3 regions of the Pradoshia sp. Z3_51 genome follow, and region 2 is predicted to be linked to each of the others. Evidence: riboswitches for the same ligand, from Rfam matches in the RefSeq annotation. Region 2 holds a riboswitch; each other region holds the start of a gene.
What was found. A riboswitch is a leader RNA that binds a small molecule or an ion and turns the genes downstream of it on or off. The one in region 2 is predicted to bind cobalamin.

Region 1: another riboswitch for cobalamin. It lies ahead of AC4BHA_RS12590 (ABC transporter substrate-binding protein); the one in region 2 lies ahead of AC4BHA_RS06690 (ABC transporter substrate-binding protein).
Region 3: another riboswitch for cobalamin. It lies ahead of AC4BHA_RS01330 (anaerobic ribonucleoside triphosphate reductase); the one in region 2 lies ahead of AC4BHA_RS06690 (ABC transporter substrate-binding protein).

What each region holds. Positions count from the first base shown of each region.
Region 1 is NZ_JBZAJC010000006.1:12,110-22,425, forward strand. Features, by position in the region: partial or broken gene AC4BHA_RS12560 (hypothetical protein) at 1-133, opposite strand, end outside; gene AC4BHA_RS12565 (AMP-dependent synthetase/ligase) at 169-2,046, opposite strand; gene AC4BHA_RS12570 (SCP2 sterol-binding domain-containing protein) at 2,393-2,758, opposite strand; gene AC4BHA_RS12575 (acyl-CoA dehydrogenase family protein) at 2,872-4,089, opposite strand; gene AC4BHA_RS12580 (acyl-CoA dehydrogenase family protein) at 4,049-5,221, opposite strand; gene AC4BHA_RS12585 (TetR/AcrR family transcriptional regulator) at 5,251-5,862, opposite strand; gene AC4BHA_RS12590 (ABC transporter substrate-binding protein) at 6,015-6,980, opposite strand; cobalamin riboswitch at 7,091-7,284, opposite strand; gene AC4BHA_RS12595 (DUF6509 family protein) at 7,311-7,613, opposite strand; gene AC4BHA_RS12600 (polysaccharide deacetylase family protein) at 7,764-8,453, shown strand; gene AC4BHA_RS12605 (antibiotic biosynthesis monooxygenase family protein) at 8,560-8,892, opposite strand; gene AC4BHA_RS12610 (siderophore ABC transporter substrate-binding protein) at 8,954-9,988, opposite strand.
Region 2 is NZ_JBZAJC010000002.1:623,355-633,670, reverse strand. Features, by position in the region: gene AC4BHA_RS06700 (ABC transporter ATP-binding protein) at 1-570, opposite strand, end outside; gene AC4BHA_RS06695 (FecCD family ABC transporter permease) at 572-1,603, opposite strand; gene AC4BHA_RS06690 (ABC transporter substrate-binding protein) at 1,605-2,576, opposite strand; cobalamin riboswitch at 2,768-2,947, opposite strand; gene AC4BHA_RS06685 (amidase) at 3,092-4,588, opposite strand; gene murG (undecaprenyldiphospho-muramoylpentapeptide beta-N-acetylglucosaminyltransferase) at 4,683-5,750, opposite strand; gene AC4BHA_RS06675 (histidine phosphatase family protein) at 5,881-6,420, opposite strand; gene AC4BHA_RS06670 (acylphosphatase) at 6,685-6,951, shown strand; gene AC4BHA_RS06665 (C40 family peptidase) at 7,097-7,873, shown strand; gene AC4BHA_RS06660 (hypothetical protein) at 8,044-8,352, shown strand; gene AC4BHA_RS06655 (ChaB family protein) at 8,381-8,581, opposite strand; gene AC4BHA_RS06650 (YebC/PmpR family DNA-binding transcriptional regulator) at 8,690-9,409, opposite strand; gene AC4BHA_RS06645 (acyltransferase) at 10,079-10,316, opposite strand, start outside.
Region 3 is NZ_JBZAJC010000001.1:287,715-298,030, forward strand. Features, by position in the region: gene AC4BHA_RS01305 (DUF6438 domain-containing protein) at 1-286, opposite strand, end outside; gene AC4BHA_RS01310 (YpzG family protein) at 1,376-1,528, shown strand; gene AC4BHA_RS01315 (ribonucleotide-diphosphate reductase subunit beta) at 1,574-2,626, opposite strand; gene AC4BHA_RS01320 (ribonucleoside-diphosphate reductase subunit alpha) at 2,643-4,907, opposite strand; gene nrdG (anaerobic ribonucleoside-triphosphate reductase activating protein) at 4,936-5,400, opposite strand; gene AC4BHA_RS01330 (anaerobic ribonucleoside triphosphate reductase) at 5,397-7,277, opposite strand; cobalamin riboswitch at 7,410-7,591, opposite strand; gene AC4BHA_RS01335 (DEAD/DEAH box helicase) at 7,678-9,918, opposite strand; gene AC4BHA_RS01340 (YueI family protein) at 10,084-10,316, opposite strand, start outside.

The sequences.
Region 1 (10,316 bases), on a different contig from region 2:
CCAGCTCTTTCGCCCATGCTAATACAACTGAAGCAAAGGCTTCATTCACTTCAAAAATATCGATATCATCCATGGAAAGACCTGCCTTATCCAATACCTTTTGTGTTGCCGGGATAATAGCACCGGTAACAAGAGCTACTTTTCCTTCCAGTGAAAATGACATACTTATTAATCTCCTTTCGATTTAGGCAATGACAGGCCAACTGCTACTTCATTAGCAGCTACCTCGATCTCTGTATATGCGTCTTCTTCATACATTTGTTCAATAACTTCTTTATACTTTTCTTCTATTTCTTTAAAACGTACCTTTAAGGACGGAGTCATCTCCCCACCCTCCACAGTCCATTCTTTCGTTACAATGATTAGTTTTTTGGGCTGTTCATAGCGTGCGAATTTATGAGTATTGGATTTTACTTCTCTCGTAATCAATTCCTGTACTTTTTTATTCGTAACCAACTCATTGACAGAACCACGAATGCCCTTCCTTTTGCACCAGCTCTTAAGATTTTCATAATTTAGAGTTAATAAGACGATTACATACTTCTGATTTTGTCCAACCAAAACGGCATTTTCTATATAAATACTTTGGTGAAGTGCATTTTCCACAGGCTGTGGAGCCACATTTATCCCCGAAGTAAGTACTATAATCCGCTTCTTTCGATCCACAATTCTTAAGAAGCCATCTTCATCAAACTCGCCTATATCGCCAGTCTTGAACCACCCATTTTCAAAGTGTTCCTTGGTAGCCTCTTCATCATGATAGTAACCTTTCATGATACTTGGGCCTTTAACAAGTACCTCACCATCATCTGAGATATGGACGTCCAGGTTCGGCAATGGTTTTCCTACTGTTCCAACTTTGGTTCTGGAAAACGGATTTACGCAGATAACGGGGGAGGTTTCTGTCAGGCCATATCCTTCAAGGACCGGAAGATCAACACTCCAGAAAAACTTCCCGATTTCTGGATTTAAAGCTCCTCCGCCTGATATAAAGCCTCTGATTCTTCCACCCAATTGTTTTTTTACTTTTTGGTAGACAAGTTTATCAGCTATTTTCCACTTTCTCCTAAACTCTTTCGGTAGTTCACTTTTACGAACCATTACATCTGTAGCACTGGATAAATAATATTTATATCTTGTATTTCCGACTTTAAGTGCCCAGTCAAAAATTTTTCTGCGAATAGGGGTACCGGATTCGACCATCTTTTGAGCCTGGGCATATACTTTTTCAAATAACAATGGGACACTGACTAGGATGGTAGGTTGTACTTCTAGAAGGTTTTGTTGTACGGTATCAATATTTTCTGCATAAGCAATTGTTGCACCAACTGACAAAGGAAAAAATTGACCTGCCATACGTTCAAATATGTGGGATAGTGGTAAGTGGGATAACATGATGTCGTCAGGCCGGGCTTCCAACACCCAAAATTGAACGCCTTCAACATTTGATAAAATATTTCCATGCGTTAACATTGCACCTTTTGGATAACCAGTTGTTCCCGAGGTATGAATAATCGTTGCTAAATCATCTCTTGTTATTGCCTGGAACTCATCTTCCCAGTTAAATAAAGGATGTTTTTCACCTGCTGACATTAATTGTTCCATTGTCAGCATATCTTCTTTCTTTTCTGCTAAGGAATCACCGGGATAAAAGATAATCAGTTTATCGAGAGTAGAATTAGCAAGAATCTTTTGCAGTTGCTTTTGATTTTCTACAAAAAGAAACTTACAGTCTGCATTACTGAGAATGTAAGAAATCTGATCAGATGGTAAAGTTGAATGGATTGGCACACTGACTGCACCCAAACTCATAATCGCTATATCGCTTATAGCCCAGTAAGGATTATTATCAGATAATATGGCTACATGATCACCAAAGCCAACCCCATAATGTGCCAGTCCGGCAGCCGTTTGTGAAACCTGTATCCAAAAATCCCTGTATGTGATCCCCTTATATTCACCTGCTACTTTAACCAAAAAACCATTCTTTTGTGAATTTTTTTCGGCTGTTCTCCAAACCATCTCTACCAAATTTGCAGGTTTCATAAAACACCTCCCTTAGGCCTACACGTCGTAGGGTCACGAAGACGTTGCCACACGATGTGGCGTTTTTAGTCTTTGGTCCACCTTACATGGTCTCCGTTTTTAGCGAGATCTAGCTTCCGTGGCTAAAAGCTCGGGACATAAGCATAGCCTCTTCGGGGGAAGTTCATCCCCTATGAGCCTCTGTCTTATGCTCCTCGCTTTTGAGCAAGCCACTCCAGCTTTTCTTGAGATCTAGCTTCGGCTCCTAGCTCCTCGAGTCATAAGTGTAGCCACTGCTGGAGGGAGAACACCTCCCTACGTGACTCCTCTTATGCTTGTCGGAGCTGAACAGTCGCCTCAGCCTTTCTTATAAATATTCCTTTACGTTATATTGTTTCAGTATTCCTTCTAGTTTGATTGCTTTTCCGATGTCGCCTTTGATTTTTAGTTTGCCGGACATGAAGGCTACGGTTCCGTTTAGTTTGCCGAGAAGGAATTGGCGGAAGTTTTCGACAGACATGGTGAGTGTACAATCCGCTGGTGTTTCTTCTCCTTCGACTACCTCTGCCTGACCATCGTGTATATTAAGCTGATAGATTCCTTCTTCGGAACCGGTGATTGTGAATTGATAGCGTGTCGTAATTCCTTGAATTGGCTGAGGATCGTTTTTAAGTGCTTCCTCAATTTTTTCAAAAGACTCTCTTAATGTATAATCTTCAATTGCTTTTCCCATTTTAAAATTCCTCCCTTTATTATTAAAGGATATTTTTTTATTTTTCAGTTTTATTTAGATGCAGCATTTTTGTCCTGTCGTTTCACCACCTCCTGAACGTATTTATAAAATCATTACACACGAATACCATATGGTTCATACAGATGACGCGCAATAATTAATTGCTGAATTTGATTAGTCCCTTCAAAAATGTCATAAATTTTTGCGTCACGATATAATTTCTCGACTAGATGTCCCTCAAGACCATATGGACCGAGTATTTCCTGACAGGCTGAAGTAACCTCCAAAGCAATCTTTCCACCATAGGCCTTACACATGGCTGCTTCTTTTGCATTCGGTTTTCCCAAATCTGCTTTCCAGGCAGCTTCCCAGGTTAACAGACGAGCTCCCTGAATTTTTTGCTGCATCTCTGAGAAGAGTCTCAGGGCTTGATGATAATGATTGCCGTGCTGAGGATATTCTCTTTTTACAAAATCCAATGTATATTCATAGGACGCTCTTGCAATTCCGGTAGCCATAGCTGCGATTATGGGCCTTGTGTTATCGAATGTTTTCATAGCAACCCTGAAGCCACCTGATCCATTCGCTTTATTGACATAGGCCTCTTCTCCACCTAAAAGGTTTCCATCCGGAACAAAGCAATCCTCAAACACAAGTTCTGCTGTTTCAGAAGCACGAAGACCCATTTTTTCCGCCAATCTCGAGCATGAGAAGCCGGGTGTACCTTTTTCTATAACAAATGCCCGGTGACCAGCCCTACCTAAATTGCGGTCTACCGTAGCAAATACAACAACCCAGGAAGCTCTTTTGCCATTTGTAATAAATATCTTCTGCCCGTTTATCACATAACCGCCGTCCACTTTAACAGCTGTCGTCTGTAAACCGGATACATCAGAACCTGCCTCTGGTTCAGTCAAAGCATATGCTCCCCACTTCGGTTTCTCATCTCTGGAGAAAATGGATAAAAAACGTTCCTTTTGTTCCGGTGTGCCGCTATGCTGAACAGGCGGACCTCCAAGCCCTGGCCCGGGTAGTGTCAAGGCAATCGCGCAATCTCCCCAGCCTAATTCCTCAGAGGCAATGACTCCCAATCGATTTCCTTGGCGCTCCTTCGCTTTTTTTAAATCTTTTTTCTTTTTATCATCATTGGACTCTCCAAAAGAAGACATGCTTAAAGAAATTCCGAGTTGATTTACTTTATCCAGCCAATCATCCGGTACTTTCTTTAATTGATCGGCAATCATGGATACCGGTCGCATTTCATTTTCAGCAAACCAATGGACCACTTCCTTAACTTGACTTTGATGTGGCGTCAACTCGTATGTGATCATTACTCATCCCCCTCTCCTTACCATACATGATCCAGTTTCCTGCCCTGATTTCTAAATCGCCCTCTTGTTCAAACCAACCGACTTGTGCCTGAGCGTCCCTCATCCACTTCTCAACAGGATGGTCCTGAACATATCCATGCCCACCAAGGAGCTGTACAGCTGAATCTGTTACATATCGAAGCGATTGATGGGCTTTTTTAAGTGCCTGGATACTGTGGAAAACAGCATCAGTTTCACCTTCATCAATTTGTTTTGCCGTATATAAAACAAGATGCCTTGCTGCACCCGTCTGGATAGCCATTTGTGCAAGGTTAAAAGAAACACCCTGGAATTTTGCGATTTCTACCCCAAACGCTTTTCTCTGGGAGGTATATTCAACTGTGTAATCAAGGGCAGCTGCCATAACACCAATTTCTTTTGCAGCCTCTAACGTACGTACACGGCTCAATGATTGATCCATCCAAGTTTCAGCTTCGGCACCACTAGCCAAAATATTGTTTTTGGAAACGCTTACTTCTTTAAGCTGAATTCTCGAAAAGCCGGCACTCAATAGCCCCAAGCGATAATCACCGTCAAGCACTCTCCAAGAATGATTATTGTCTTGATCTATCCAGAACAACACCGCTTCACCATTAGTAGCAGTTCCTGCAATTAATAGATATTCAGCCTTTCTGGCATTTTTCAGCGGACTCGTTTCTCCATCAATGATGTATCCATTGTCTATTTTTTTAATTTGGAGTTTATGTTGATTGGGATAAACAAAGGCGACTGTTGGGCAAATTCCCGTTTCACACTGAGTTTGATAAAAAGAAAATGCGTTATGATCCTCTTTTAGTCGAATAAACGATGCTCCCTCCCCGGCTCCTGGAAGCCCCTGAATAGTATCAAGGTCACCATAAGCAAGCGCCTCAACAATCTGTACCTGGGAAACGAGCGGCAATTCCAGGCCACCGTATGATTCAGGCAGTTCCAAATTTAATAATCCAAGGTCACTCAACTTTCTGACCACGTCCTCACTTACACCCTGATTTTTTTCCGTTTGCCTGGCATAGGGACGGATCTTTTTAATTGCAAAATCCTTTGCTACATCAACAAATGCCTTTTCTTCCTCACTTGGTAAAAAAGAAACCAACTTTCTCCCTCCTTCATATCAATAGTTTATTAATTTGAGAGACTGCTAAATGAGCGCATGACCAATCGGTTTAATAATCTAGCAAGATATTCTACATCTGTCTTTTGGTGATTTGGTTCCCGGAATTTTTGAATGACGACCTCATTGATTGCTCCAACCATTGCCTGAGAGATGATCCTAACTTCCTGTTCATTCACATTCTCCGGAAACTCCTGGTAAGCAAAAAAAAAGATAAGATCTGCGAAACTTTTAAGTGCTTCTCGTCTGACCAGTTCTACTTCGAAAGAAACTCCGACTGATTCGAGTAAAATAAAATTGGCAACAGCCTTATTGGAAAAGCAAATTTCCAAATAGCGAAGAATTCCGGCATATGCTTTATAACCAATGCGTGGTTCCCGTAAAGCTGCAAGCTTAATCTCTTCTGCAACTTCTCCAATCAAACTTTCACAAAGTGCAACAATCAAAGTCTCTTTATTGCCGAATTGTTGGTAGAACGTTGTTTTCGAGACATGTGCATACTCAACTATGTCCAGAACTGATGTATTCTTGTAACCTCTTGTAGTGAATAATTGCAGGGCTGCATATAGCATTTTATCTCTTGCTTCGGTCGGCAGGTCATTTACATATAACATTCTTATCATTCCAATCCCATGTGTGAGTACGAATACGTATTGGTATCATCATACCTACACAAAAGGGAAATTTCAACAAAATTGTTAGAAAATTTAATTTATTTTCTTCAACAAAAAAAGAGCCTCCCAAAGTAAAATGGGCGGCTCTTAAATGAAAATGTTTATTTAAATATTTCAGGATAGATTTTTTCAGCTATCAATTGCAAGCCTTCTGTTAAACGTGGTCCCGGTCTTGACACTGTGTCATTATCTACATCATAAACCTGCTTATTTTGAACGGCAGGTACCTCGGACCAAGCTTTTCTTCCATATACCTTTTCTTCTGGATTTTCAATATAATAGCCATATGTAGTAAGAATAACATCAGGATTGCGATCAATGACTTGTTCTTCATTCATTGTTACCCAACCCTCTTGATCAGCGGCAATATTCTCTGCCTGAATGATATCAAGCATTTCGTCTATATAGGTTCCGTTAGCCGCTGTATATAAATCCGGTGAGGAAGATACTTCAATCCAAACCTTCTTCTTATCTTTTATAGCACTTGCTTTCTCTTTAATTTCTGCTACTTCTTTTTTCATATCCGAAATAATTTCATCAGCTTTGTCTGATGTTCCGGTTGCTTTAGCAATCAATTCAATTGTTCCATATGCACCATCAAACGAATTGGCGTCAGGTACGATAATAACATCAATACCAGCTGTCTGGAATTGTTTAATGGTATCCTTAGCATTATTAAAATGACTGGCAGAAAGCAATAAAAGATCCGGATTTAATTCCAACACTTTTTCAATATTGATTTCTAACCCGCCGACCTTAGGTTTGTCAGCAGCTTCTGTAGGAAAATTACAATAATCTGATACACCAATGATTTTCTCTCCAAGACCTAGTGCATAGGCCGTTTCAGTATTGCTTGGCAGCAAGGATACGATCGTGTCCGGCTTTTCCTCAATCTTGATGCTTTCTCCGGATCCATCCCTTACCTCAACAGGAAAGGCTGTGGACGTTGATTCAGAAACCTCTTTCTTCTGGTTTGAGTCATCTTCAGTTGACGAACACCCAAACATTAACATAGATAGCGTAAGCATTAGCATAAATAAAAATAAATAGTTTTGCTTTTTTAGCATAGTTATTCCCCTTTCCAACATAATAAAAAAGCCTTAGCTCGAAAAAAGCTAAGGCGAAAATCCACATTATAATAACAGGATTGGACGCCTACTTTTCCCTCCGAAAAATAGTACATACAAAAGAAAGAGCAGGTCTCCTGGCTGACGCATCAATTTACTCTGATTTACCTTCCCATGCTCTAAACAAAGAGCCGGTGGTTTACAAATCATTTCATCCGCGTATACAGTAGCGGGGGCTGCACCGGATTTGCACCGGTTTCCCTATTATCCTAATAAATAAGGCACTCTTACACTATTCAATATTTATATTTTTTATATAATCAGCTATCTTCATTCTTCTTCATATTCAACATCAGTATGTTCCCTGCAAAATTGTAAAACCATCGATAATTCATCTTCCTCAAGCTCAAAATCCAAAATACTTTGTGTTTCACTTTCTATAAACTCATATTTTGAAATTTGGTCCTGATTTTCATCCATTACATATATAACACGCAACAGAAGACCCTTATCGGTATATAGTTCATCTTCCTCGGGAACGGAAATCTCCAGTACATATTCGAACCTTTCTCCAGAAAGGATACCAAACGGGTCTTCCAGTTTCTCAACTGTATAACTTTGTATCTCGATCATCTTTATCAACCTTTCTAAAATGCTTATGTCTATTATACATGTTCAATCTCTTTATTAAACATTTTACCCAATTATTCAACTCCGTTTAGGAATATTTTTTAACAAGAATCAAAAACTATATTAAAATCACTTAATCCATAGGAGTTTATTATGCGTACTCTATCTGTTCTCACATTGCTCATTATCCAGCTTCTTATTCCATCTGAAACATTTGCAAAGACAGCCTACCTCAGTTTTGATGATGGTCCCTCAAACATCACACAGGAAATCCTCGATATCCTCAAAGTTCAGGATGTTAAGGCAACCTTTTTTGTAACGGGAACAGCCAGCCCGGGACATATGTATTTATATAAAGATATCGTAAAAAATGGACACGCTCTTGGACTGCATTCCTATTCTCATAATTATTCCAAAATCTATCGATCCAAGGATACTTTTTTTAAAGACATTACTCAACTGGAAGAATTTTTGGAAAGGGAAGTAGGCGTAAGCCCGAAAATCCTACGATTCCCCGGCGGCTCCAATAACTATGTCGCAAAACAATATGCCGGGACTGATTTAATGGATCAATTAAAGACTGAGGTAATAAAAAGAGGATATAAATATTATGATTGGAACTGCGATGCTAACGATGGATTAAATCCTCCAATTCCAGAAAAAAAATTACTTAAATTAATTATGCAAGGGGTAGGTGAAAAAGAAAATCTCTATATCCTCCTGCATGATTTTAACGGCAATACAACAATCGTGGATGGGCTTCCGGAAATCATTCGCCGTCTGAAACATAAAGGATACACCTTTAAAATAATGGATGAGTCCACACCAACTTTTGAATTTTAAAAATGATAAACAATTGCTGGCCATCATTCTGTAACGCTTCTTTTCTAACTTGAAATAAGGTTTACATTATAAAACAAACGCCCTTATTTAGGGGCGTTTTGTTTTTTTATTCGACTACAATGTAATTGCCATGTTCCATATTGATTACGTATTCCGGCTTTGGAGGCTTACCTCCGTGCTCCTTGATTTTCGCTTTATGACCAGCGATATGCTCAGGACTCTTTTCCCATGCTTTCCATGCTTCCTCTGATTCCCAGCGGATAATCATGACAACTTCTTCTTCCCCACGCGTTGTTTTTTTCACTAACAACTCCCGACTTATAAAGCCTTCACGCTGCTCAATTAACGACGGACCTTGATCTGGCTTCTTTTTGAAGCGTTCCAATACCTTGCCTGAATTGCCCTCTGTCACTATCCATTTACGAATTTGAACAAACATACCTAATCGCTCCTTATTAAAGGAGCATGCCCCACTTGAGACATGCTCCTTGTTATGAAGATTATTTTAATTCATTTAAGATTTCATCTAATTTTTCTGCTTCAGTCGTTACACCGTTACTTGAGAAGTACCAGTTAACACCGTCTAAGTAGACAATTTTGCCTTCTTTGTAAGCACTAGTTTTTTTGATAATATCATTTTCAATATCTTTTTTAATTGTTTCTACATCAGAAGCAGTACGGTCGATAATTAACAATACTTCTGGATCAACAGAAAGGATTGACTCATAAGAGAAATCAGAACCGTGGGAAGATGCTTCGATATCAGTTGTTGCTGGCTTGAAGCCAAAGTCATTATATACATATGCGAAACGTGAATCTTCACCATTGTCGAAACCGGAGATTTTCTTGTCATTGTACATCGCTACCAATGCATTTTCATAACCAGCAGCTTTTTCTTTTACTGCATCAACTTTTTCTTGTAATGAAGCTTTCAATTCTTTGCCTTTTTCTTCTTTATCAAAGATTTGAGCTGCTAAATCAACTGTTTCATATACAGCCTCTATGTAATTATCATTGTCAGAACCAATGAAAATAACGTTAGGTGTGATTTCTTTTAATTGTTCATAAAATGGTGTTTGACGACCAGAGATGAAAATAACATCCGGCTCAGCAGCTGCTACTGCTTCAAAATCGATTTGCTTTAGTGTACCAACATCGGCAACACCCTCAGCAACATATTTTTCTTTTAAATGCGCTGGCATATTTCCTTTACCGCCACCAGCAGCTACGCCTACGATTCCTTCAACACCTAATGCATCAAGTGTATCTAAAAAGCCATAATCAAGAGCTACAATGCGTTCTGGCATTTTATCTAATTTTACTTCTTCAAAAGTAGTTGTTTTACCTTCTTCGTCTTCACGAGAATCGGTTAAGGAAGATACTGTCATTGGGAATTTAGAACTTTCAGTAGTTCCTTTTTCTTCTGTTTGTTTTGTCTCAGAAGAGTCCCCTGTTGTTGACTCATCGCCTGTATTACAAGCTGTCAGCGCTAATGTTAACGCCGCCATAGCAGTTAAAATTTTCCACTTCTTCATTCTTCGTTCTCCCCCTAAATATGTACTTCAATTGAAAACGATTATCATTTTCAATCGACATTCTCATTCTAAATGAGAATCACAAAATATGTCAACACTTTTGAAGTGTTTGATAATAATTTTATTATTTCATCTGATCCAACGAGAATTAGACATAGATGACTACGTATTCTTCTCGTGATTTTCTCCCCTTAAAAAGTTAAATATCAGATAAAAAATCCTTATCGAAAGAAATACTTAACAAAAAAAAGACTCCAAAATAAAATCTATTTTAGAGTCCTCATGGAAACTTAAGTGTATGACCCTTAACTTGAACAAGATTTTGCTG
Region 2 (10,316 bases):
TCCCTCTTTTACAAGCTCCCGGATGACCTCGGCAATTTGGACCTGATGATAAATATCCAGATCTGAAGTTGGCTCATCCAACAAAATAACCTCAGAATTCTGAGTGATGGCTTTAGCTAAGAAAACAAGCTGACGTTCTCCTCCTGATAGGGATGTGATATAACGGTCTCTCAAATGATGAATTCCTGTTTGTTTCATCGCTTTCTCTGCCAGTTGAGTATCATCTTTTTGTGAGAATTGCCATTTCTTCCGATGCGGATGCCTTCCCATAAGTACTACCTGACTCACTGTAAATTCATAGTCAAGGACCGTGCTTTGTGGCATATAGGTGATGGCTTTGGCCACTTCAAGAGTAGTCATCTCAGAGAGAGTTTGATTCTTGAATTCTATTGAACCTGCAGTTGGCTTTAACAATCCAGCCATTAAACGAAGCAAAGTAGATTTTCCGGTACCATTCGGACCAATCAAGCAAGTGAACTGGTTAGTTTCCAAAGAGATATCCATTGCTTTTAAAATCACCTGCTTCCCACGACTAAAGCTGAGTTTCTCCACATTCAAAACAGCTGCCATCTCATAGTTCCCCCTTCTTTTTATTCTTTAAAATTAAATAAAGGAAAAACGGAGCGCCGAAAAAAGCAGTGATAATACCGATTTGAATCTCAGCAGGCCTGATGGCCAAACGGGAGATTAAATCAGCTATAATTAAGAAGCTCGCTCCCCCAAGGGCACTGGCCAACAGCAAATTCCAATGGGAGGGCCCAATGATCATACGGATCATATGAGGGACAATCAAACCAACAAATCCGATGGCTCCTGTTAATGAAACACTCATTCCAGTCACTAATGAAGCAGTAATTAACAACAGATTACGGGTTCGCTGAACAGAAATCCCCATATTTTGTGCCTGTTCTTCACCCAGCAGAAAGATATCCAAGTCGTTTGCATAGTACAAAAAGAGACAAATCGAAAATAAAACAGGGACAATCAATAGTTGCACATGACTCCAATCACGCCCGTTTAAGTTTCCCATCATCCATTGGACAATCTGCTGCATTACTCCTGCATTCGAAAAAGAGATCAGCAGGGAAGTACTGGCTGACAAAAATGAACTAATCGCAATACCCGTCAGTAGCAACGTCAACACTGAAGTTTTTCCATTGTTCGTCGCAATCAAATAGATTGTAAACAGTGTCAAGGCAGCCAGGATAAACCCCATTAACGGGACGAAAAGAGAATGGACAGCTGACAAACCAAAATAGATGGCCAGCACTCCTCCGAACGCTCCGCCTGAAGATACACCAATAATTCCCGGATCAGCCATCGGGTTGCGAAAAACACTTTGCATCACAACTCCCGATATAGCCAGACCTGCCCCAACTAATCCAGCTACAACAACCCGCCCCAGGCGAATCTGAACGAGGATTGTTTCATACATCGGGTTATAGTCAAACTCTATAAACGGAAGCAATGAGAGTAATACTTTCACAGTTTCCGTAAATGGAACGATGACCCCGCCATACATCGTTGCTAAAAGCAACGATGCGAGCAAGGAACAAATCAGGATTATGAAAATAAGTACCTGTTTAGACTGTTTAAAAGCCATATTATTCTCCATAAACAACTTTATAAATATCTTCTGCTCCCTCAATCACAAAATGGGATGCCGTTGTTAAATTTGCACTGTCTATTACATGCACTTCATTATTCTTAAAGGCCTTCACATTTTTAAGAGCCGGATCCTTTTTCCATTCCTCGACGAATGTTGCTTTTGAGCCATCATACTGCCAATCACTTGTAATAATCACATCTGGATTTAACTCAACTAATTTTTCCTTTGAAAGATTCGGATAATCAGGATACTCTTCACCGGTAATGCCCGCTTCTGTAATGGCATTTATCCCGCCTGCTAAGGTGATGATTTCTCCTATTGTAGTATTCTCAGTAACTGAAGAATTTTGCTGTGTCCAGTAAACCACTCGTTTTTTATCTGTTTGTGCTTTTGCTTTCGTTTGTAAATCTGACATCCTCTTTTTGACATCAGCTATGATTTCTTCTGCTTTATCTTCTTCGCCAACAATGGTACCAACCTCCATTAGACCCTCCAATACACCTGATATAGAGGAATCATCTTTAAGTTGGTAGGTGGTGATGTCTGCAGCATCAATTTGTTTAAGAACCTCAGGATCTACATAGGAAGGAATCAGCACTAAATCAGGCTGAAGTGACAGCACCAATTCAGATGTAACTGATTCAATTTTTGTATCAATTCCATCTGTTAGATCTGCTACATTCGAAATCCCTGAGTCTGTCGACATTTTCGTAACCGCTGCAATCCGTTCCTCTTCTGCCAATGGCAATAAATATTCATCAATGGCCAACGTTGTTGAAACAATCCTTGAAGGTTTTTCTTTTATTGTTACCTTTTCTCCACGACCATCTGTCAGTGTTTTCGGATACTCGCTAGTTTCCTGGTTTGTTTCATTTTTCTGGTTGTTTACTGTCTCATCATTTCCGCATGCAAACAATGCAAAAACGGATAAGAACACCAAAAGTGATAAGCTTGCAATCTTTTTCATCTCACTATTCTCCCTTTTCCAAAATTTATTATATTTAGCGAATTCACGCTGAAATATTAAACATAAAAAAGCCTGTCTTCCCGGTTAAGGAAAACAGGCTTGATTCATGCACAGACAAAAAAACGCTGTCAAAATCAGCGCAAAGACACAATCATCTCTACGTTCGCCATCCCTTTTCCCACCGAAAAGTAAGCAATACACATTCATAAGCAGGTTTCCTGACTCTGAGCTTCACTTTACTCTCACACCTTCCCTCATTTAAAGGTGGTCACGTGATTTCATCAGCTCTTACAGTAGCGGGGGCTGTTCCAGATTTACACTGGATTCCCTTTTACCTCACAATAGTGAGCACTTATGATTGTTTTAAATTTTCGTATTATTAATATATCATGTTGAAAATGTAAACGGAAGATATTTTCGATATATAGGAATTCTCATAAATATAAACAAGTGAAATGACTGTTTTAATTGACCAACTGAATTACACGCATCTTCTAGTCGATCTATCACTTTTATCACCATCCAATATATGGATTCCCTTTCTGTCCAACCCATATATCGGATTGCTCTAACAACGCTCCTATTTTAAGAAGCCAATCTTCCCTTCCCTTTGGAGCCATCAATTGCACTCCAAGGGGTAAGCCAGAATCTGTCATATGAACAGGCAAGCTAATCGCAGGCTGTCCGATGATGTTCGCCAACTGTGTAAAAGGCGTATACGTTAAACTTGGTTTAAACATTTCATAGACCATTGCTAACTGTTCAGAGGGTTTTAGTTCATTTACTTTCAATAACTGCAAGCTCTGTTCATCCGTATGCGTCAATTCGCCCACCTTTGGAGCTGAGAAAGCTGTTGCCGGCGTCAAATACAAATCATAATCCTCATTGAACCTGGCCATTTGTGCAGCTGCCGTATCCCATTCAGCTAAACTGCGTGTAAATTGAACAGCTGATACATTCTGCCCGGCAGTTCTGAGTACCCATGTGACTATCTCTATATCATTAACGGTAATCGGCCGTCCAATGGCTTCCTCAATGGACAGTATATCTGCTGCCATTTCTCCGCTATTCATAATATAGTAATTTTCCATAAGGCGGATTCCATCTACCCCATTATCACATTCTTCAACGGTGAACCCTGCCTGTTCCAGCCATTTGACTGTCTTATGTACCGCTTCTACAGCTTCTTCACTAACGGGTGTTCCCACCGGAGACTTTGTGGAAAAAGCAATTTTAAACCTTTCCTTCAATGGATTCGAAAGCTCCTTCAAATAGCTCCCATTATATAAAGGTACCTGAAAGGCAGTATCCGGCTGAATGATTTGCAAGGCATCCAGCATAGCTGCACTATCACGAACCGTTTTGGTTAAGGCAAAATCTACCGCAGCTCCATGCCATTGGCGGCCCACACCTGGACCAACGGGTGTCCTTCCCCTTGTTGGCTTCAAGCCTACTAATCCAGTGAATGATGCCGGTATACGAATAGAGCCGCCGCCATCACTGGCACCGCTAATTGGGACCATACCTGAAGTTATACTGGCTGATGCTCCGCCGCTTGATCCACCCGATGAATGCTGCAGGTTCCATGGATTACGTGTCGCTCCATATACAGCTGGCTCAGTAATATTTTTCAGACCAAACTCCGGAGAACTCGTCTGTCCAATAATGACAAATCCTGCCTCACGAATTTTTTTCACAAAATTAGAATCCCGTTTAGCAATCCGATTTACATGTAATTTTGAACCCGCTGTAATCGGTTCGCCTTTAATAGATTGTGATAAGTCTTTTAATAAGATAGGTACTCCTGCAAAAGGTCCGTATATAGATTCAGACTTTCCAGTTTCCATCATTGCCTTTTCGAATCTAGTTCGAACAACTGCATTTGTTTTAGGATTTAGTTCATTTATTTGTTCAAATGCGTCCTCTATTAATTCTATTGCGGATACTTGTTTTTCCTTTACAAGCTTCGCTAACCCAAGTCCATCATATTGGGTATAACATTTAAGATTCATTGCTCCGACACTCCTACTTTTTGGCTACAAATCCTGTTTAGTGTTCTGTTTTAATGCTTTTTTCGTATATAGAATAATACTTATCATTTCAACATTAAATTTTATAGGTATCAATCAATTCATACAAGCGTTCCAGTCCATCTTCTTCCTCAAAATTGTTCATTTTATCGATAATCATCTGTTTGTTTTTAAATATAGTTTCTACCTTATCAGCTAACGTGTTTAACGAAAGCTCATCCTCTTCAATAACATAGGCAAAACCCTGCTTTTTAAATGATTCAGCATTCATGATTTGATCGCCTCTGCTGGCTTTCCTTGATAACGGGATTAAGACCATTGGAATTTTTAAACTTAAAAATTCAAAAATAGAATTTGAACCGGCCCTTGAAACAGCCACAGCTGTCATAGCCAATATATCTGCCAAGCCTTGGTTAATATATTCAAACTGAGCATATCCATCACGATGTAGGGTGGAATCTACCTTTCCTTTTCCGCATAAATGAATGACATTAAAGGTTTTGAGCAATCGATCCAAGTCCTTACGCACAGCCTTATTCACTGCTTCAGAACCCTGACTGCCTCCCATGATCAATAATCCAGGTTTCCTTGTATTAAATTGGCATATTTTCATTCCAATCGATGGGTCACCCTGACGCAGTTCATCTCTTACGATGGGCCCTAAGAAAAAAGACTTTTCTGCAGGAATATGATTTTTAGCCTCCGGAAAGGTATAACAAATTTTTTGAACAAAAGGCAATGATAGCTTATTGGCCAACCCTGGTGTAATGTCTGACTCATGCGAAATGATCGGTACTTTTCTACTCGCCGCAGCAAGAATGACAGGAACGGAAACAAAGCCACCTTTTGATAAGATTATGGACGGCTGTAATCGCTTAATAATCTTTCTTGATTGCATAAAGCCTTTCAAAATATTAAAAGGGTCTTTTACATTTTTTATATCCATATATCTGCGAAGTTTACCTGTGGATATTGGAAAATAAGTGACACGATCAAACTCCTTTATCAAAGAGACTTCAATTCCCTCTTTAGATCCTATATAGTAAATCTCCCAATCCCTTTCAATCAAATAGGGAATGAGCGCCAAATTGACAGCAACATGCCCAGTTGATCCCCCACCTGTTAAAATGATTCTTTTTTTCATTTTATAAACCTCCGACAAATTTAAACGAGTCATGGAAAGTAACCATTAATATGTATGCTAAGACATGAAATCTAAATTTTATTCTCTCCTATTCACCTTGCTAATCAAAAACGGAGATGTCATCAGTGACTTACTTCCACACCCTTGTGATATTGCTTTGATCCTCATCTATCTTTAAACAATACACATCGGGATTAGTCAGACCCAACCAAGTTTCGTAACCAAAGGATTCATCCAGATGATTTAGGATTAAAGTCAGTAAGTTACCATGTGTTACGATTAATATATTGAGATTCTCGCTATCCAATGCCTCCTTTATTACAGTAAAACCTCTTTTAGCAGCCTCATTGCTGGATTCTCCTCCGGCTAATTTAACATCGCGTTCCAAAAACGATTGGTATAATCTATTTTTCCAATCAGGTAAATCATGTCCAGATAAGATCCGTTCCTTTAAACGATCATCATATTCGAGCTGTATATTCTTTTCTTCAGCAATTGCTTCAGAAGACTCAATTGCCCTTTTATATGGACTGCAGACTATACGCTCTATTGAAATAGAGTTAAAAAAATCAGCTAGTTCCCTCGCCTGTATTTTCCCTTTTTCTGTTAAATTACATTCAGAACCCTGTCCGGTAGCCTCACAATGTCGAACTAAATATATGTATTTCAACACGACACTCTCCTACTCCCTATAAATTTTATTTACTATATTCTACCATATAAGGAATTCCATTAGAGCTTTGGTTAGTACGTCATCCTATTGTTGATAGTTAAATAAAAAATAAGTACCATTAAAATATAGAAATATGAATTCTTAAAACAAGTAGTGCTGAAGCACCTAGTCTTGTACACTCATGTAAATTCTAAATATTTGAGATGCTTGGGATTAAAGATATTGGGATTCTATCTATATATCAGAATAGGAGGATAAATAATGAAGCAATATCACATAATTGTCTCTGGGATTGTTCAAGGTGTAGGATTTCGCTATTTTACTCTGCTTACAGCAAAAGATTATGATATACACGGGTGGGTGCGTAATTTAGTAAATGGTGATGTAGAAATTGTTGCACAAGGAACAGAAGAAGCATTGGATCATTTTCTTGGCAAAATTAGAATAGGCCCAAAATATAGTCGAATAAACCATGTAGAGGTTAACACACAGGTTGCTACTGAATATAAAAATTTTACAATTAAGTAAACTTATCCAAAACACAGAAAACTCACTTTTATTACAATAAACTTTCTGTTTTGTTACATTTAGGAAACATACCTAGTAATTTTTTGTCGAATCTACTACACTAGGCTAGTACTTTAAAATTTTACTAAGTTTAGTGGGGGTCAACATGAAGAATAAAGTTTTATCTATTACTGCTACCGCTGTCCTGGCGTCTTCTATTTTTGCTGGTGCTGCTTCTGCTGCTACCGTCACAGTTTCTAAAGGTGATTCTTTATGGAAATTAGCAGTTAAATATAATACTACTGTGTCTGCAATCAAAAAGGAAAACAACCTAACGTCTGATACTATTTACATAGGTCAAACACTTAATATTGGTGAAAATACGACTGCAAGCACTTCTACAAAGAAATATACAGTAAAATCCGGTGATTCTTTATGGAAAATTGCAAATACCTATAATACAACTGTTGCAAACTTAAAATCTTGGAATAATTTAAAAAGCGACACCATTTATGTTGGACAAGTATTGGTTGTAAGCAAATCAACTACTTCAACTGGTACCACTTCAGGCAGTACGGTTACAAAATCAGAAGCTGAGCGCATGGTTGCTACGGCAAAAAGTTTAATTGGCACTCCTTATAAATGGGGTGGAACAACACCATCAGGATTCGATTGCAGCGGGTTCATTTACTATATCGTTAAACAAGAACGCCCAAGCTTTACACGTACTAACACAGCAACTTACTTCTCTACTATGAAGAAAGTAAACACACCTTCTGTAGGTGACTTTGTATTCTTTGAAACATATACTTCCGGTGCTTCTCATATGGGAATCTATGTTGGAAACAATAAATTCATCCACGCTGGCTCCAGCGGTGTTGTACAGGCTGATATGACATCATCCTATTGGAAACCAAAATACTTAGGCGCAAGAAGCCTATAATATATTTAATCGGTGAGCACATCTGGCTTGCCGATTTTTTATTTTTTCTCAAGAATTATGGTCTCATTATTTGAGGATTTATCTAAATTTATACAATTAGGAATTAGCCGTATAGCTGAATATCATTCGGACATCATATTCTTAAATCGGTTATGTAAGGAGATTGTCAGATGGCTAAAGTATTTGGAAATGACCCATTACATATACTATTTGCATCCATTCAAGGAGAAACTGAACGAGATTACTGGGAGCAACTAAATGATGGCTTATCCTATCATAAAGGAATATCATGCTTGGAAGATGGCAGCTATCTGATTATTGAACAAAGGCAATGGATTGAACAAGAAAGCATTGGCTACCCCATTTCAAAGGAAGATGCCCTAAAAGAAATTCTCTTATCAGATAATCTTCATTTATTAAATCACCCTAAATTTTATGATTTAAAAATTCTTTATGAAAAAACAAGGAATACTCCATAATCGAAAGGAGTATTCCTCTTAAATTAGCCTATTCTTTTTCTACCCATTCGCCATCATCGTTTTTCTTGTATTTATTTTTCACCGCACTCCAGGCTACTTTAAAAGCTGTTTCTTCTTCATCATATTCTTCTCTTGCCGAATTAAAGGCTTCTTTAAATATTTCCTGAGCATGATGCGGTAACGAGTCCTTTACGGAATCTGGGAGTTCACTAACAGATTTGTAGGGCATATGATAAACCTCCAGTAATAAATGTTTTAACATTTTATTACCTTGTATCCCCCTTCTTTAAACAAAAAGTCTCTCCAAAGGAATACCCCGGAGAGACATTAAATAAAATTATTCACCAAGATCAACATTATGATAAACTTGCTGAACATCCTCTAAATCTTCAATTGCATCAATCATTTTTTCAAATTGCGCCTGTGCATCTGGATCCAATGTTACATCATTTTGAGCAAGCATGGTAAGCTCTGCCACAGTGAATTCTGTAATTCCCACATTTTTCAATGCTTCTTGAACAGCATGGAATTGATGCGGTTCTGCATAGATGATAACCGCCTCATCTTCTTCCAGGATATCACGAACATCTATATCTGCTTCCATTAGCAATTCAAGCACTTCAACAGATGTTTTCCCTTCAATACCAAAAACTGCTGTAGCATCAAACATATAGGCAACAGATCCGCTGACACCCATATTCCCGCCATTCTTACCAAACGCTGCACGGACTTCTGAAGCTGTACGATTAACATTATTCGTTAATGCATCCACAATCACCATGGAACCATTTGGCCCAAAACCTTCATAACGAAGCTCATCATAGTTTTCTTCTGCTCCGCCTTTAGCTTTCTCAATCGCACGATCAATAATTGCTTTTGGTACACTGTATGTTTTTGCACGTTCAAGTACCATTTTTAATGCTTGGTTAGATTCGGGGCTTGGTTCACCCTGTTTTGCAGCTACGTATATTTCACGTCCAAATTTGGCATAAATACGACTGGTATTAGCATCCTTAGAAGCCTTTTTCTCTTTAATGTTATTCCATTTACGTCCCATTATGAACACTCTCTTTCCACTATATATCTACTTAAAAATAGTAATACGAATAAGCTCTTACTTCAATACTTTTTGTTACAATCCCTTGGTTTCTCCAAGATTCTATGTATAAATGAAGCAACTTTACTATTATACCTCATATATTATACATTTAATGGTTAAGATAATGAAGGAATAGAGATTTTAAATTTAATATCAGGGAGCGATTCACTCAGTAAAGAAACCCTTTAATTAATCTTATTAATGCTACTCAATTTCTAACACAAAGGTATAAGATATCGTTCCATCATTCCATTCAGCTAATACTTCATCCACGACAATTACTGAGCTGCTATCGAACCAATCAATGGCTCATCTAACTCAGCAGTAATTTCAATTTAATATTCTGATTTTTTGACATGGGCTCAAGAAAATCAGCAATAATCTTATCATCTCCGCTGTATATCAAGTTAAATCCCCATACAATAATTTGAGGTATCCATATTTTAAATAACATCTTACTTAATAATAAAATAAGCGTTACATCTGTTACACTCAGTATTTACAAGAGATTCAAGTGTTTCACTGTTTCATTTTTTATACATCCTTGTTTTTAAGTTTAAAATACATGTTATATTAAAGAATTAAAGTCTGGTGCATTCAAAAAATAAGAGGAGCTAAATAAGCTCCTCAAAAATTTATTACTCCAGATATTTTACTACCAATTTTTGCAATAACGTTATAGATAACATTAATAAAATAAGATAAAATAAGAGAGCAACAAAATACAACTGGTACTATAATGAAATAATATGGAGTTTTGTCACCTACATTTTCGATATTAGCATTAAGAATCGCATAAAAATGTTTGTCAAAAATCCATGAGACTATATAAATTCCAAAAGACAAATCAGCTATTACTTTAAAA
Region 3 (10,316 bases), on a different contig from region 2:
CTGTCTTATGTTCGCCAAATTGATATACCAATCGGGTAACACAAGTCGGGCTATCCGGCACAATTTGTGCAGTAGTATTATAAATGAAGTTTTTGTAATCGAATGATAGCAAGAGATCTTCAATTTTTTTAACTCTTTGCTTAGAAACCGTAAAGTTCTTAACGCCTATATATGAAACATACTTCTCACCCTGCCAACTTACATGCCCTTCACTTGTGATGGTTGCCTGATAAATCGGGGATTTGCCAAGACATGATGTCCGCGAGATGGAAAATTCTTTAAACAACTTTATACTTCCTCCTATTAGTACAAACTGATTCTTTAGAGTGCTAGATATCTATATATTTATCACCGTGCTCACTTTTCAAACATTTTCCAAATTATAATAGGTCTACCATATATACTATGAAAGACCAATACCATTTATAATAAGCCAACTGACACATTAATTAAAGACCAAAAGTATCTATTTAAGGCTGGCTGCTACAAGTATAATATGAGTTAAATTTCCTAAATTAATATAGTTTTAAAAAAATATAACATACCTCTTTAGATGTTAGTTATCATTTTGCGGGAGAGTGTATTTTACATGGTGAAGAAATTGAAAAGAGAACAAGCTGATCTTTCTTGACAATATCGAGGAATGTTTCTGTATGGATTTCTGCCAATAAATTAAAATCAATCACTAAGCTACTATAACATATCTGTAAAAATTGATGTTTCAGATAAATATGCTAACTTTAATTTTACGAAAATTAGAAACAGCAATCTTTCTTTTGGACAAATTTTATCTGAAAGAAGTGCTGGCTCATAAGCAGAAAACAAACTATAAGAAAGCCCGACTTTTATTCAATAACACATTTACTTATACAGGTTCCGCAATAAGGATAAATCGATGATGTGTTACATCAAAGTACCCATCCGCCTGAATAATCTGGTGGATTATATATCATACATCCAATTAATGATCCAACTCAAAACTCGGTACTTTCCAAGGAATGGCTTTTAGATATAAAAGTACCAACATCATAAAACGTTGGATTGGATAGGCTTCTTGACTATAAACAACAGTCATATCATTCTTCCGGACTTCTTTCAGTGCTATTTCATCGTATTTTCCCCTTTAACAGATGATTTTATAAATCATTCTGTCAAAATGGGAGACCGCGGCATAGATTTCTCCGTTATTATTGTTCATATTCCAAATTTCGCATAATTATCCACCATCAATATCCATATTATATATATTTTATCATAATATAGAAAATAATTCGTGAACTTTTCCCGAGATTAAAAGGCACTCATTTTGTATATCCTATACTTGATGTCCTCAAAAGGGACATCAGAACGTATCCTACTGATGGGGTGATAAGCAATGAGTTATCGGAATCATTTAGATCCACACTCTTCTCTTTTTCACCATAACTGGACAAGGCGGAAGCGCTCAAAATCACAGGTTAACGGACATACTGCAATGTCCCAAACCAATATCATTTTGAGGAGCAATGCGAAAGCTCACCGCTGGTAAGGATGCCTTCAAGCAAAAAGACGCCGTAATGGCGTCTTTTTACATTTACAGTTCATCAAATCCATTGGTATCTGTTGTTTTTGTATATTGTCTTGATTTCTGCTCAAAGAAATCCGTCTTGCCTAAATCCACTTCCTGATAGGCAACAATCCATCTTAATGGATTTTTGTTCGAAACCTCTGGAAACGGAGATCTTCCATACCCCAATTGATTGCAACGCTTATTAGCCATAAACTGGATATATTGTTCGAGCTCAGCCATCGTAATTCCCTCGATTTTATTTCCTATAACTTTATAACCCCATTCAATCTCAAGCTCTGCAGCAGTTCGGAAGGTTTCAATCGCAAAATTTTTCAATTCTTCTGTATTTGTTTCAGGATGTTCAGCCAATATTTCTTTAAAAATCTTCTCAAACAGCCCAACATGGATCTGCTCGTCTCGATTTATATAATTAATCATCGTTGAAGTTGCCACCATCTTTTGGTTTCTGGCCAAATTATAAAAGAAAGCAAAGCCTGAGTAAAAGAAGAGCCCTTCTAGGATTACATCATAGATAATCGATTTAAGCAGATTTTCAATTGTTGGGTTTTCTGTGAAATCCCGATAGCCATCAGTAATAAAATCATTTCGTTTACGCAAAATCTCTTCGGTTCTCCAATATTCAAAAACTTCATCTTGCTTGCTTTTCTGGACAATACTTGACAATACATAGGAGTAGGAATGGTTATGAATGACTTCTTGCTGCGCCAGCATAATCATCAATGCATTCAGAGATGAATCGGTCAGATAGTCGGCGACTTTACTGGCATAGTCAGACTGGATACTATCAAGCAATGCCAACAAGCCTATAATTTTTAGAAAGGATTCTTGTTCAATTTCTGAAAGATTTGGAAATTGTTTCGCATCATTCACCATATTAATTTCAAAAGGCGTCCAAAAATTAGATAGCATTACTTTATATTTAGGATATGCCCATGGATAGCGCACATCATCCCAATTTAAAATATTTGAATTTCTGCCATTAACAATACCCGTTGAACTATTCGGTGCTTCCCGATCGACTAATTTACGTTTTTCCACTATTGTTTTTGTATCCATTATATTTCCCCCATCCTTATTGGCAGCTTTCGCATTCTTCTATAACAGCGCTTGAAGTAGAACGTACATAGTATGTTGTTTTTAATCCGGTCTCCCATGCAAGCAGATGCAAGTCTAATAAATCACGTGCTTTAATATCATTACGGACATACAAATTAAACGAGATTCCTTGGTCGATATGTTTTTGACGACGTGCATTTTGGAGAATGCTCCATTTTTGGTCAATTAAATAAACGGATTTATAATACCACATTGTCTCCAGATTCAAGTCAGGTACAGTCACTGGAATACGGTAATTCTTCTTCTCTTCGGAATATTCCCTTCTGAAAATTGGATCAATTCCGGATGTAGAACCGGCAATAATCGCAGTTGAAGAATTTGGTGCTACGGCCATAAGATAGCCATTTCGAATTCCGGATGTATGCACTCTATTTTTCAATTGACTCCAAGCATCTGAATCATAGCCTCTTTGATCAAAATAAGATCCGGTCTCCCAATCAGATCCTTCAAAAAATGGGTAAGCACCTTTTTCACCAGCTAAATCCACACTTGATTTAATCGTTAAATAAGCGATTTTTTCGTATAATCGGTTACAGTACTCAACGGCTTTCTCTGATTCCCAGGCAATGCCCTCAAGTGCTAATAAATGATGCCAGCCAAATGTCCCAAGTCCTATAGCACGATAATTTTTATTCGTTATATTTGCCTGAATGACCGGGATATTATTTAAATCAATGACATTATCAAGCATTCTCACCTGTATCTTAATTAAGCGTTCAAGGACATCTTCCTTTACAGCTTTGGCAAGGGAGATAGACGAAAGATTACAGACAACAAAGTCACCCGGTGTTTTTTCAATAATAATTTTCCCATCCTCGGTTCTTTGTTCAATAACTTTGGTAGCACTTTGATTTTGCATAATTTCCGTACATAAATTACTGCAATATATCATTCCTTTATGGCGATTAGCATTAGAGCGGTTGACCGTATCCCGATAAAACATATAAGGTGTTCCTGTTTCAAGCTGAGAAATCATGATCGCCTTAAACACTTCAATGGCAGGTATTTCTTTTTTGGAAAGCTGCGGATGATTGATACATTCAGTATATTTTTGTCTGAATTGGCCATCCCCTGCTTCTTCATCAAAATAATCTTCAAGAGAATATCCCATTACTTTTCTTACTTCATGCGGATCAAATAAATACCAGGTACCCCGCTCCTTGACCATTTCCATAAATAAATCCGGAATACAAACACCAGTAAATAAATCATGCGCTCGAAAACGTTCATCCCCATTATTTAAACGCGCTTCGAGGAAGGCAAATATATCCTTATGCCAAACATCCAGATAAACTGCAATGGCACCCTGTCTTTGGCCCAGTTGGTCCACACTGACGGCGGTATTATTTAATTGCTTCATCCATGGTATAACTCCTGAGGAAACACCCTTAAATCCTTTAATATCACTGCCTCGCGCTCTAATTTTCCCTAAATAAACACCTATTCCTCCGCCATTTTTAGATAGATTGGCAATATCGGTGTTTGAATCATAGATACCTTGCAAACTATCATCAACAGTATCGATAAAACAACTGGATAATTGGCCATAGCTTTTCCCAGCATTAGCAAGCGTAGGAGTTGCCACCGTCATATATAGATTGGATAAGGCCCAATATGCTTCTCTTATTAATTTGATTCGCTGTTCTTTAGGCTCATTCATCATTAATGTCATGGCAATAATCATAAACCGTTCCTGAGGAAGTTCATATAAGCTTCCATGATGAGATTTGGCTAAATAGCGATCTGCCAGCGTCCGAATGCCAATATACGTAAACAACTGATCTTTTGATGAATCGATGACTGCTTCGAGTTCATTGATTTCGTCTTCCGTATATTCATTTAACAATGCTGGATTATAAATCCCCATATCAGTCAATAGTTCAACAAGCTGATGAAAGCTCCCATATTTGTGTGTTAAATCATATCCCCGGCTTTTTGAAGCTTTATCATATAACTGGTCTAAATAAATAGTTGCCGCCACAAATGTCCAATCAGGCTCATCAGCAGAGATACGCTCTACGGCGCTTAGTACCAGTAAATTCACCAACTCTTTCTTGCTATAGTCAGACTTATACTCAAGTGCTGTCTTGATTTTTTCTAAGTATTCCTCTGCTGAATACATAGATGTATAGGAACTAACACATTCCTTTATGTATGTTTCTATGCTTTTTAAATTTATGACTTCCAGACTTGCATAGTTTGATTTGTAAGATACTGCCATACTAATTTCCCCCTTATTAATTGCCGATCTATTCAATCAAAAACTCCTGTAATGGTATAATTCTTTGATTTGAACTTCCACGGAACGGTAAAGTTATATCCCTTTTATCCAATTCGAATTTTCCATCAACCAATACATCACATAGATACAATAATTTTTGATAAGACGTATTTGGATGCGAGAGAATCTCCTCTAAAGTAAAACCGCTGTAAATCCAAATATTTTTACCGCCTTCCTTTAAAAGCCTTGCCAGCTTTACTAGCTGATCTGCCTGAATAAACGGTTCCCCACCCGAAAATGTTACATCCGTCAGCGAATTGCTCATTAATTCTTTATAAATATCTTCTATGCTAATGTTTTTGCCGTTTCTTCCATTCCAGCTTTCAGGATTGTGGCAACCTTTACACTGATGAGGGCAGCCGGCAAAGAAAACGACTGTTCTCATTCCTTCCCCATCGACAACACTGTCATGAATAATGTTCATTACTCTCATTGTCCATGCTTCACTCGATTCTTTTCTTCCTCGGCCTTGGCAGGATTCCATTTACTCATGTCCCCTACAAGATAACCGGTAATCCTTCTGATTCGTTCTATCTTCAACTCATCATCGTTATGGCAAACCGGACATTGTTTTTCAATATATCCTTTGTAATTACACTCAAGACATCGATCAACTGGATGGTTAATGGACCCGTATCCGATATTGCTTTTAGCCATTGTACGAATGATGATATCCAGCGCTTTTAGATTATGCTTTGGATCTCCATCAATTTCCACATACGTAATATGTCCCGCATTGCATAATTCATGGAAAGGAGCTTCCTTTTCAATTTTCTCGACTGTACGAATTGGGTAGTGAACTGGAATATGAAAGGAATTCGTATAATAGGCACGGTCCGTCACATTTTTAATAACGCCAAATTCTTTACGATCCCGTTTGACAAATTTTCCGCTCAGACCCTCTGCAGGGGTAGCGATTAAGGAAAAGTTCATATTAAACTCTTCTGCCGCGTTATCTGCTTTCTTTCTCATAAATGATACAATTTCATAAGCCAAGTCGTATGCTTCCTCATTCTCCCCATGATGATAGCCAGTCAAGGCTTTAACACATTCCGCTAAACCGATAAAGCCAATTGATAGGGTCCCCTGTTTTAACAGCTCGCCTACTAATTGTTCTTCCTTCGCCTTTTTACTGCCTCTCCAAACACCTTGTGTATATAAAAATGAAAAATGGCTCACTTTCTTTTTTGCCTGATATTCATACCGATCAAATAACTGCCTGATGGCAATATTACAAATTTCATTTAGTTTTACGTAAAATTGTTCAATCGAATTAGATTGCAGCGCCAGTTTTACGAGGTTAATAGACGTAAAGGATAAATTGCCTCGGCCTATGCTGTTTTCTATCCCATGACGATTTCCCATAACCCTTGTGCGGCATCCCATATACGCAACCTCGGAATGATGTGTTCCATCATAATACTGATAATTAAAGGAACTATCTATAAAACTAAAATTCGGAAACAGCCTTTCCGCAGTTGTTTCAAGTGCTAATTGATAAAGGTCATAGTTTGGATCAGACTCGTCAAAATTAATACCAGTTTTCACTTTGAAAATCTGGATTGGAAATATGGGAGTTTCCCCATTACCTAAACCTGCTTTTGTAGCTAATAAAAGATTTCTAACAAGCATTCTGCCCTCTTTTGTTGTATCCGTTCCATAATTCACGGATACAAATGGAACTTGTCCGCCTCCGCGTGAATGCATGGAATTACAGTTATGGATAAATGCTTCACATGCCTGATAAACGGAACGCTCCGTTTCCTTCCATGCTGTTTGATGAAGCAACACCTCATTCCATTCACAAGGATATTGCTTCAAACGTTTCACATGTTTTTTAAATGTTTTCTTTACATAGGGGGCTAGGTCCGCATCAAACATCGGAAACGATTGGCCGCCATGCTGCATATTTTGATTAGCCTGTATAATGATGGAAGCAAGCGCCATTGCACTGCCAATATCCTGCGGTGGTCTCATGGTACCGTGACCCGTATTAAAGCCTTTCTCAAGAAGATTCCCCAACGGAATTTGGCAGCAAGTTGTAGTACCAGTAGCATAAAAATCCAAATCATGCGAATAAAGGAGATTTTCATCAATCGCATGTCTTGCTTCATCAGAAAGTAAATTCTCCTTTGCATAATAGCGAGCACTTTCACTCGCAAACTTGCCCATTTGTCCCATTGGAGAGGAGGCATTCATATTGGCATTTTCATTGATCAACTCCAAATTATTCAGATGAACTATTTCTTCAAATGATTTTAATAATTCGTCTACTGGAGTTTCTGTCAATTTACTCTTTTCAGTAACCATTGGCTTCATAATATTTCCCTCCACGCAAAAAATCCCATTGCCTAAAATAAGCAATGGGAAAAGAAATAATAACAAGATTGAACTGTTCAATATTGCTATTTCATCCGTTCCACCCTCATTGCTCCCGATAAAGGCAAACCAGTGAAAAAGGCAGGTCTCCTGACTCATGCTTCGCTTTACTCTAAGTCCTTCCCATAGATTTCTCTACAGTGGTTTACTTATTTCATCAGCATTTACAGTTGCGGGTACAGTTCCGGATTTTAACCGGATTCCCTATTAAGTCGTAATACGACACCTTAAACACGTTAAAATCAATATATAGTATTTTAGATATAAAATGATAACAACATATAGAATTATAAATCTTATATGTGAAAATAGCAACTAAAATTCCGACAATTTATTTAGGCAATTGCTGGAGAAATTGATTGATAAATGCTTCGGATTCCAATCGAATTCCAATGTATGGCGGATGAACACGTTTATTGGCTTCAAGAGGAACCCCCAACCACAATACTTTTTGGTCAAGGATGACAAATGTGAAGCTTGGCCCATTCTGAAGATGGATATCCGGATCCAAATAGGAATGGGAATCTGGAGAATACATCATCAGTCTTGTTCTTGAGTTCCTCGTCTTCACTCTTTGAACAAAATCCGATGATAACACACTGGAATTTGGCAAGGAAAGGATAATGGAAGATTGGGCTTTTTTTAAATCCTGATAGAACCCTTCCAAATTTCTTGCATAAATCCATTGTAATTTTGGATGATGGTTGGCAATCCATTTGCCTATTTGATCCATATTGACCATTTGATTCCGTTTCATTTGATATTGAACGAGCTGATGAAGAGTTTTTGTATGCGAAACTTTTGATTCTATAAACTCCACATCGCTGACATGAATCAGTTTCCCTTTTGTTCTGGTAATTGCAACATTTAACAGCCGTTCACTTTCCCTGCCCGTTAAAAGCATCCCTGCCCGATTTTGCGGATAACTATCTACACTATCAAATACCATTACTTCCCGTTCACTTCCCTGGAAACGATGGACAGTGGCAGCCAATATATCATGCAGGCCGTTCTCTTCCTCATATAGATCTTTAATTAATGTTTCCATCAATTGTGCCTGCGCACGATAAGGGGTTGCATAACCGATTGATTTACTCCCATTGCTGTAGGCTTCATGAATGACCTGAAAGGATAACAATAGATTCATCAAATTCATTCTAGAACCAGAGGAAGTGCCCGTAAAGCAGTGTTCCCCTGTGAAGCTCGTATTTAACAGTACGGAAGCACGATCTACAAAAGGTGTCTTTGAAACGATATCTTTTTTATTTATATGAACACTTGGATGATCGCCAACCAGTGAATTATAAACATATTGGTTCGTAAAAGCGGAGATATCCGGATGCATTCTCCTCTGTTCCTTTAATAAAAACAAATGAGTATGAAGTTTTCCCCCACGTGCAATATCAGCAACACCGGCACGATGGAAGATGTCCTCCTTCAGCCAGCGGTCTACAAGCTCTCCCCTCGAAACCGCAATAGGAGGTAATTGCTTAAAATCCCCACAAATAATACAACGCTTGGCAAGTGCGCCGGCAAAGGCAATTTGCGGGATAAAGGCCATACTGGCTTCATCAATGATAACTAGATCATACTCTTGTTCAAAAATACTCGGGTCCATTGCTGCTTTCGCCAAGGTAGTCCCAACAATGAAGGCATTTTTGACTAAATGAATTTCTTTTTGCCTTATTTTCTCTAAGATTCTGCCCAGTTTTTTTTCAAGGTCAAGAAGCTGCTCCGAGTCACGTACGCTAAAAGACAGAGACAGATCTTTTTTTAGCAGTTTCTTTTCTTCATTAATCGAATCCCTTTCCTTCACTAAATGTCCATCATGACTTTCCAATAATTTAGTCGGCAATATATCCCCATGCATCAGAAGACCCTCACCAGTTTGAGAGCCGTAACGTAAAATATCTCCTTCATGAAAACGATCCGCTCGTTTAACAAATGCCGTAATTTCGGCAAGCAGGACATCCACAGCCTGATTACTGTGAGAGAGAACTAATATACGTTTCTTTTTAAAATATTTATTGGCTGCCGTTCGTGCTAAAGTATACGTTTTTCCTGTACCAGGCGGTCCCCAAACATATGTGACCGGGTTATATTTTGATCTGACATATAATTCGCGTACCGCGCTTTTACTTGTTTTGTCCGTTCGTTTATCAGGCATGGAAGGCTCCATGATCCGTTTAACCCGACTTCTTTTCCGCTTACTTTTCCTGATATCATCCAGTCTTTCAATTAGCTGATCTAAAAGTTCCCATGGGTCATGATAAATCGTAGCCTCTTCAATCAATTCACCTATTGATTGTTCAAGAGACAGAAGCAAACTATTGCCCTCAGAGGATAGGATTCTGGCATCAAACCGACTCCCGCCCCATTCCAGCTTAGCAATCGTTCCAACAGGTATACGCAAAATACTGGATGACTCAAAATAGTACGTAAAAGAATCACCTGACATAATCTTATTGCCATTCATCAGGTGATAGCGGGTACTTCCATATTTTTTTAAATACTGAATCTCTTCTTCAAGTGCTTCCTGCCATTCTTCAATATACTCTTGTGTTGAATTCATTCTTTGTGCCCCTCAAATCATAAACCTAAATTATCTCTAATTTGATAACTATACCATACAAACTAAAACTAGAATAGTCGATGGCACATACTCACCTAACCGAAACATGCATCCAGACACCGTATTGTTTCTCGTATTAAGGGGTGCACAGTTATGACATTTTGTTTATGATTTTTTTGTAAAGAGTTGCTTAAGTGATTCAAAAAAACCTGTCTTTTTTTCTGTCTCCTCAGTATTAGTTTCTTCCTGTGCCGGTTCTTCTAATGTAATGTTATCGTTATTAATTGCATGATCATAGGCCAATACCAAACCATTAGGTGAATTATAGTCTTTATTGGTCACGATTTTAAATTGAATCCCATGTTCATCTGCTGCTTTAACGAATTTCGATAGATGGG